DNA from 2 places in the Mesobacillus boroniphilus genome. Region 2 is predicted to be linked to the other one. Evidence: riboswitches for the same ligand, from Rfam matches in the RefSeq annotation. Region 2 holds a riboswitch; the other holds the start of a gene.

Region 1 (4,216 bases), on a different contig from region 2:
AAGGCGGTGCCATCGCGGATGAGCAGATGGAATCAATGAATTTAACAATGAGCGCATTTGGAAATATCGAGTCTAAGGTAACCGGTATTTCGGAAAAAATCACTCAGCTTGTCGAAGGTATGGATGCCTCAAAAGAACTGGGCGCAAGGGTCCTCCACAATGTGGAATCCATCAGTGCGGTCGTCGAGGAGACAGCAGCAGGAAGCGAGGAAATCTCGGCATCGACCACTGAACAATTATCTGCATTTGGAAACCTGTCGAAAAAGGTTACAGACTTGAGGAAGCTGACAAATGAGTTGAATGATTCCGTTACTATTTTTAAGTTTAATAGATAAACTGAAGAGTACCATGGCCGCTGGGGCTGTGGTACTTTTTTATAAGAAGAGCTAAGTGCGACCGAATTGGGGATGTCAACTTCAGGATTGCGACTTGGTCGAAATATTCGTGGATGTGGTCGAATTAATTCCAAAAGTGGTCGAAATATTCGTGGATGTGGTCGATATAATTCAAAATGTGGTCGAAAAAATTGAAAATTCGCCAATATATTGCCTGGGTAAGGGTACCTTAACCATTTACATGGCGATAAATGAGGCGACGGAGGGTGAATTAACTTGAATTTGACATGCAGTATCGATTATATGAGTCTATAATAAAATAAAAGAAATAAGATTTATAGAAATGGGACTGCTTTAGGCACCAATAACAGAAAAGAAGGTGAAGTTTTGAAACAAAGAGATTTATTCTTAGCGTTTTTTCGCGTGGGAATCCTCGGATATGGCGGCGGCCCGTCTTCGATTCCGCTTGTACATAAGGAAGTGGTAGAAAAATATAAATGGATGGACTCTGATGAGTTCGGTGATATCCTTGCCTTGGGAAATGCGCTGCCGGGACCGATTGCCACGAAAATGGCTGGCTATATTGGTTATCGCGTAGGCGGATACCTGGGGATGATCAATGCCCTCGCCGCGACGATGATTCCGGCTATCATTCTGATGATCCTGCTGCTTACAGGACTGAACTCATACAAAGATGAGCCATGGGTGAATGGAATGGCAGAGGCTGTTGTTCCGGTTGTTGCCGTCATGCTTGCTGTCCTGACATGGGATTTCATCAAGAAGTCTGGTAAGTCGAAGCTTGGATGGGGCTGGACAGCCGTGGCCCTTATTGGCAGCCTGGTTCTTCTTCAATTCTTGAACCTGCACCCCGCCATTTTAATTTTTGTATTGCTGCTCGGTGCTTTGCTGAAAAAAGACCCTACTCCATCTGAAAATAAACAAAAGGGAGGGGAGCAGAAATGATTTATTTCCATATATTTTTGGCCTTCTTCATCCCGGGGATACTAGGATATGGCGGTGGTCCTGCCTCCATTCCATTAATCGAAAATGAAGTTGTTGATCGTTATGAATGGATGACAGTTAATGAATTCAGTGAAGTGCTGGCGATGGGGAACGCCCTGCCAGGACCGATTGCAACCAAGATGGCTGGGTATATTGGATATGCTGAAGGCGGCATCCTTGGTGCTATAGTGGGGGTATTTGCCACGGTGGCACCATCCTTGATCCTAATGATCAGTTTGCTCGGACTGTTGATGAAGTTCAAAGATTCCCCGCGTGTCAAAAGGCTGACAATCGTCGTCCGCCCTGTCATTGCCGTACTTTTAGGAGTCATGACCTATGATTTCTTTTTCTCCTCCTATGAAGGGGTCGGCCTGACACAGACAATTCTGATTGGCGGAATCAGCTTCCTCCTTATGGAAAAATTTAAAGTCCACCCCGCCTATATCATCGCGGGATCCCTTGTTTACGGTGCCCTTGTTTTATCGTAAACAAGGGTTTTTCTTTTTCAGAAAAGGCTCTGTTAAAGCCCAATGTTAATTTTAATCTTGTTGATTGTAGTGGAAGGCATGAAGACTCCTGCGGGAGCATGGGACAGGGAGACCCCGCAGGCGCTGAAAGCGCCGAGGAGGCTCCCCGGGCCACCCGCGGAAAGCGAAGTGCCTGGAACGAAAATCAACAGCCTAATTTAATAGAGCCTTTTTAAAAAAATATTTCCTTACTCCCACAATCATGTAAGCGATATCATTAAAAAACATTGGAAAAACTTTGTTGACAAATAAATCAGATAGTTTTAATATTTCAATTATCAAAATTAATTTAATAAGTTACTTATCAAGAGAGACTGAGGGATTAGGCCCTATGACGTCCGGCAACCTCCTTTTTGGAAAGGTGCCACTTCCTACAGAATGTTTTCATTCTGAAAGATAAGTCGTATAGATGTTTACGATGCCTCTTTCTATGAATGAAAGAGGCATTTTTTATTTGGCTCTTTTCTCAAACTTTGCTGCTATTGATTACTAAATAGGAGTGAATGAACTATTTTTCTTCCCAAAGTAGCCTCTTGTTATGAGAAAAGAGCATGCAAACTTAATACCGAACTACAAAATGGCGTTCTATTACGTTAAAGTCGGCTTTAGGATTTTAACAACAATCTTTACGAAAACAGCCTTTTATTTTAAAAAAACGGGGGTGCGAAGCATGATTGAAGTGAAAAACCTGGTGAAGATATATGAAACGAAAAAAGGGTCGGTTACAGGTGTTGACCAAGTTTCATTAAAAGTAGAAAAGGGAGAGATCTACGGAATTGTCGGATACAGCGGGGCTGGCAAAAGTTCTTTGATTAGATGCCTGAATATCCTTGAAAAACCGACATCAGGAGAAATACATATTGACGGTGTAGAGCTTACTTCTTTGAGCAAAAGTGAACTTAGAAAAGCGCGCTTGAAAATCGGGATGATCTTTCAGCATTTTCATCTTGTAAGCGCAAAGACAGTTAGTGAAAACATCGCATTCGCACTGAAAGCAGCAGGTCTTCCGAAAGCAAAAATCCAAGATAGAGTAACTGAGCTTCTTGATATGGTCGGCCTTTCTGATAAAAAAGATGTCTATCCGGCACAATTGTCAGGTGGACAGAAACAGCGCGTTGGCATCGCCAGGGCACTGGCGAATAATCCATCTGTCCTCCTATGTGATGAAGCTACCTCCGCTTTGGATCCAAGCACGACCAAATCAATCCTATCTTTACTTAAAAAGATTAATAGTGAATTAGGCATCACGATTGTCCTCATCACCCACGAGATGGAAGTCGTCAAGACCATCTGTGACAGGATGGCTGTTATGCAAGATGGGAAAATCATTGAAGAAGGGGATGTGTATGAGGTCTTCGCAAATCCGAAACAACCTCTCACAAAGGACTTCGTCAACTCAATCCTACAATTCGAACTGCCGGAAAGATTGCTGGAGGAGCGTCAAGGAAAGCTGATTAAAATCTATTTCCAGGGTGAGATTGCTGAGCAGGGAGTCATCTCTGATGTATTCCAGACCTTTAAGGTTCGCGGCAATATCCTGCATGGGAAGATCGAATATATTCAGGATATTCCATTGGGGATTTTCATCATGGAGGTTTCGGGAGACCAGGTGGAGATTGACCGGGCGATTGCCTACATAGCGGCAAGAACGAAAAACCTGGAGGTGATTGATGATGCTGCTTGATAACCTGATTGCATTGCTGCCGGAATTGAACAAAGCGTTTTTTGAAACAATCTATATGGTCGGCATCTCCATCCTTGTCGCCATTATCGTAGGATTGCCTACTGGGGTACTGCTTTTTGTCACCGATAAAGGACTTTTCCTTGAAAATCAAATTTTTAAAAATATTGCCGGCTTCATCGTCAATATGATTCGCTCGGTTCCATTTATCATCTTGTTGATCGCCCTGCTGCCATTGGCGAATATAATTGCGGGTACGACAATCGGGCCGACAGCCGCATCTGTTTCGTTATCTGTCGCGGCGATTCCATTTTTTGCAAGAATCGTAGAGCAAAGCTTCCGCGAAATCGATAAAGGAGTCATTGAAGCAGCCGTTGCGACAGGTGCTACTCCATGGATGATTATCAAAGATGTCCTGATTCCTGAGGCAAAGCCAGGCATCGTCCAGGGTGTTACCATTACGATCATCAGCCTTGTTGCATACTCCGCAATGGCTGGCATTGTCGGCGGAGGGGGAGTTGGTGACCTGGCGATCCGCTTCGGCTATTACAGATACGACAATACAATCATGATCACGACAGTCATTATCCTTATTTGCCTCGTCCAGCTGATCCAGTTTGGCGGGGACAGGATCGCAAGAATAGTAGACAAAAGATAAATAATAGGGGGTT
Region 2 (4,216 bases):
AAGTGGGCGCGTATACTGAAAAAGGGGCAGACATTATAAACCTGGGACAGGGAAATCCTGACCAACCAACTCCACAGCACATTGTTGAAAAGTTAAAGCAAGCTGCGGATAACCCTATTAATCATAAGTATTCACCTTTCAGAGGATTGCGCTCGTTAAAAGAAGCTGCAGCAGCATTTTATAAAAGGCAGTATGGAGTCGATCTCGATCCAGAAGAAGAAATTGCCATCCTATTCGGGGGCAAGGCTGGCCTGGTAGAAATACCTCAATGCCTGTTGAACCCTGGAGACTCGATTCTTGTTCCTGATCCCGGCTACCCTGACTACTGGTCTGGAGTCGAACTGGCAAAGGCTAGGATGGTTACCATGCCACTCCGAGAAGAGAATGGCTTTCTGCCCGATTATACTGAATTAAGTGCGGGGGAATTGGATAAAGCAAAGCTGATGTTCCTGAACTACCCTAATAATCCTACAGGTGCAGTTGCCGACAAAGAATTTTTTGATCGGACAATCGAGCTGGCTCGAAAAAATGAGATTTGTGTAGTACACGATTTTGCCTATGGAGCAATTGGCTTTGACGGGAACCAGCCACAAAGCTTTTTACAGTCAAAAGGTGCTAAGGACGTAGGAATCGAGATTTATACTCTGTCAAAAACGTATAATATGGCTGGATGGCGTGTTGGGTTTGCTGCAGGGAACAAGAGTGTGATTGCTGCGATCAACTTGCTTCAAGACCATATGTATGTCAGCTTGTTTGGTGCAGTCCAGGAGGCGGCAGCAGAGGCTCTGTTAGGATCGCAGGAATGCGTTGCTGAGTTAAATGATCTATATGAATCGAGAAGAAATATACTCATTGACGGTCTTACGAATATTGGCTGGCAGGTGACTGCTCCGAAAGGCTCATTTTTTGCCTGGCTGAATGTGCCTGAACCGTTCACTTCGGTGGAGTTCGCGGATTTCTTGCTTGAAAAAGCACATATAGCTGTTGCGCCAGGTGTAGGGTTTGGTGAACATGGTGAGGGTTTTGTAAGGGTTGGCTTATTGACTTCCGAGGAGAGATTGTATGAGGCAGTAAGTAGAATTGAAAGCTTGGGAATTTTCAAAAAATAGTTGACATTGATTTATGAACCTGACATAATCCTAATTAACAAATTTACTTTAACCAATTAAATAACTTGATTAAATTATTTTCTTATCAAGAGCAGGCGGAGGGACGAGCCCGATGAAGCCCGGCAACCGATCCAGCATTTAGCTGGGCACGGTGCTAATTCTTGCAGCGAAAGCTGAAAGATGAGAAGAGTTTAGTGTATTTTCTAACCTCTTCTTTGTGAAGAGGTTTTTTTATTATTTTTTGCACTTTGATTAATGTCTAGCTCCAGCGCCTAGCCCCTCGAGTCGCTTGTCTAGCTGCGGCTCCTAACTCCTCGAGACGCTTCGGTCCTGCCAATGAAGTCAAAGACCGACTTCACTGGTCGGCCCTCCGTGGCACACGATGTGCTAGACCCGCCAGCCACACGACGTGGCGTTTTAGGCGGGCAACGATTGTCGGGGCTGGACAAGGCGCTTGCGCTTTTCTAACAGAAAGGGATTGATCTTAATGAGTGAAATTACAGCGACATATATAGTCCATGATGCTAAACATAACCCGGAGAAAAAAGCAGAGGGAATCGCCCTTGGATTGACAGTGGGATCCTGGACTGACTTGCCTGAACTGGACCAAAAACAATTAAAAAAACATAAGGGGAGAGTTGTATCTGTAGAAGGTTCAAGCCTGGACAGCAATTCAGAGACGGTGGCAACAATCAAAATCGCTTATCCTGCCCTCAATTTTTCACCAGACCTGCCGGCAATTTTAACAACGGTATTTGGAAAACTTTCGCTTGATGGCAAGGTTAAATTGGTCGACCTTGAATTTGGAGAAGAATTAAAAAAAGAATTCCCTGGTCCCCGCTTTGGAATTGAAGGAATCAGGAAAAAGCTTGGTGTACACGACCGGCCATTGCTTATGAGTATCTTCAAGGGTGTCATCGGACGTGATATGGACTTTCTGTTAAAACAGCTGAAAGAACAGAGCCTCGGAGGAGTTGACCTGATCAAGGATGACGAAATCCTTTTTGAAAATGAGCTTACTCCTTTCGAAAAGAGGATCGCTCTTGGGAAACAGGTTCTGGATGAAGTCTATGAATCTACTGGACACAGAACCTTATATGCTGCCAACCTGACAGGAAGAACATCACAGTTGAGGGACAAAGCGAGAAAAGCGGCTGAACTTGGAGCCGACGCATTTTTGTTCAATGTATTTGCCTATGGCTTGGATGTTTTGCAGGAACTTAGGGAAGATGACGAAATCGGCATTCCAATCATGGCTCACCCTGCAGTAAGTGGCGCGCTTACATCGGCAGATGAATATGGTTTTTCACATTCCTTGCTTCTGGGAAAATTACTCCGTTATGCCGGAGCAGACTTCTCGCTGTTTCCGTCACCTTATGGAAGTGTTGCGCTCGAAAAGCAGCAGGCAATATCAATAGCTGAGGCACTGACTGCTGAGGATCAATTTAAAAGGACTTTCCCAGTTCCATCAGCAGGCATACATCCTGGAATGGTCCCGCTGCTTGTAAAAGATTTCGGAGTAGATTCTATTATTAATGCAGGTGGAGGCGTTCATGGCCATCCTGGTGGAGCCAAGGGCGGTGGCAAGGCATTCAGGCAGGCAATTGAAACAGTGCTTCAAGGAAAATCACTTGAAGAAGGCGCCCTTGAGCATGATGAGTTAAAGACTGCTATAAGTCTTTGGGGTTCGGCTGAGGCGGTGGCAAAGTGAGGCAGCCAGTGATTTTTTGCGACTTTGATGGAACAGTGACCGAAAAGGACAATATCATTGCAATCATGAATGAATTTGGGCCTGAAGGCTGGGACGGATTAAAAGAAGCAGTTCTTAACCGCACCATTTCTATAAGGGAAGGGGTAGGGAAAATGTTTTCCCTCCTTCCAGTCACCTCGAAGAAAGAAATCGTTGAGTTTGCGGTCCGGAATGCGAGGATTCGCCATGGTTTTCAGGAATTCCTGGATTATGCCAGCAAGGAAGGAATACCAGTATACATCGTAAGCGGCGGCATTGATTTTTTCATAGAACCTATCATTCAACAATTTGGCCCAATAGATGGCGTTTACTGTAACAGTTCTGATTTTTCTGGAAAAACAATAAAAATTGAGTGGCCAAACAGCTGCGATGATCAATGTTCAAATGATTGCGGCTGCTGCAAACCATCAATCATGAGAAAGCTGGAACAAACTGGAGCTTATAAAATCGTCATCGGTGACTCCGTGACGGATCTTGAAGCGGCAAAAAAAGCAGATTTTGTGCTGGCTAGAGATTACTTGAAAGATAAATGTGAAGAGTGGGAGATTCCACATAGACCATTTGAAACTTTTTACGACTGTATTGAAGCTCTTAAAACTGAGACAGGGGTGAAGGGATGAGCATTTTAGAATCGAAGTGGGAAGAACTGGCGGATGTAAAGGCCGAACTGGCAGAGCGTGATTGGTTCATGGGAACTAGCGGCAACCTTGCGATTAAAGTGAAAAGCGACCCGGTGCAATTCCTTGTGACGGCAAGTGGAAAGGATAAGCGGAAAAGAACTGATGAAGACTTTTTGCTTGTTGACCAATACGGCCGGCCGGTGGAGGAAACACATCTGAAGCCTTCTGCCGAAACACTGCTCCATGTCGAGGTATACAAGAAGACAAATGCTGGATGCAGCCTCCATGTCCATACGATTGATAACAATGTCATCTCCGAAGTCTATGGAGACAGGGGCGAGGTGCAATTCCAGGGACAGGAATTAATTAAGGCTTTCAATATTTGGGAGGAAGATGCCGTCCTCAAAATTCCCATTATTCCAAATTATGCGCATATCCCAAGCCTTGCTAAGTCATTCTCAGAGCACGTAAAAGGGGATACTGGCGCAGTCCTTATCCGTAACCATGGCATTACAGTCTGGGGCAGGAACGCATTTGAAGCTAAAAAAATTCTCGAAGCTACTGAGTTTTTATTCCGTTACCAGTTAAGATTACTCGAGCACAAGCCATTCCAATTGTTCAAGGTAGTTTAACTCAGGATCTTTAGAGCAGATTCCATTTGGTAAATAATACACATTTTAAAAAAGGAGAGATTCACATGGCATTTATCGTAAAGCAAAACACACAGGAGAGAATCG

The links. A riboswitch is a leader RNA that binds a small molecule or an ion and turns the genes downstream of it on or off. The one in region 2 is predicted to bind S-adenosylmethionine.
Region 1: it holds a riboswitch for S-adenosylmethionine, as region 2 does, so the genes downstream of both, DYI25_RS16780 (methionine ABC transporter ATP-binding protein) here and mtnW (2,3-diketo-5-methylthiopentyl-1-phosphate enolase) in region 2, are expected to answer to the same signal.

What each region holds. Positions count from the first base shown of each region.
Region 1 covers NZ_QTKX01000002.1:797,894-802,109, forward strand. Annotated here, with positions in the region: gene DYI25_RS16765 (methyl-accepting chemotaxis protein) at 1-335, shown strand, start outside; gene DYI25_RS16770 (chromate transporter) at 723-1,298, shown strand; gene DYI25_RS16775 (chromate transporter) at 1,295-1,825, shown strand; SAM riboswitch class I at 2,163-2,267, shown strand; gene DYI25_RS16780 (methionine ABC transporter ATP-binding protein) at 2,535-3,548, shown strand; gene DYI25_RS16785 (methionine ABC transporter permease) at 3,538-4,203, shown strand.
Region 2 covers NZ_QTKX01000001.1:429,130-433,345, forward strand. Annotated here, with positions in the region: gene DYI25_RS02085 (pyridoxal phosphate-dependent aminotransferase) at 1-1,109, shown strand, start outside; SAM riboswitch class I at 1,189-1,296, shown strand; gene mtnW (2,3-diketo-5-methylthiopentyl-1-phosphate enolase) at 1,597-2,820, shown strand; gene DYI25_RS02095 (2-hydroxy-3-keto-5-methylthiopentenyl-1-phosphate phosphatase) at 2,817-3,479, shown strand; gene DYI25_RS02100 (methylthioribulose 1-phosphate dehydratase) at 3,476-4,111, shown strand; gene DYI25_RS02105 (1,2-dihydroxy-3-keto-5-methylthiopentene dioxygenase) at 4,177-4,216, shown strand, end outside.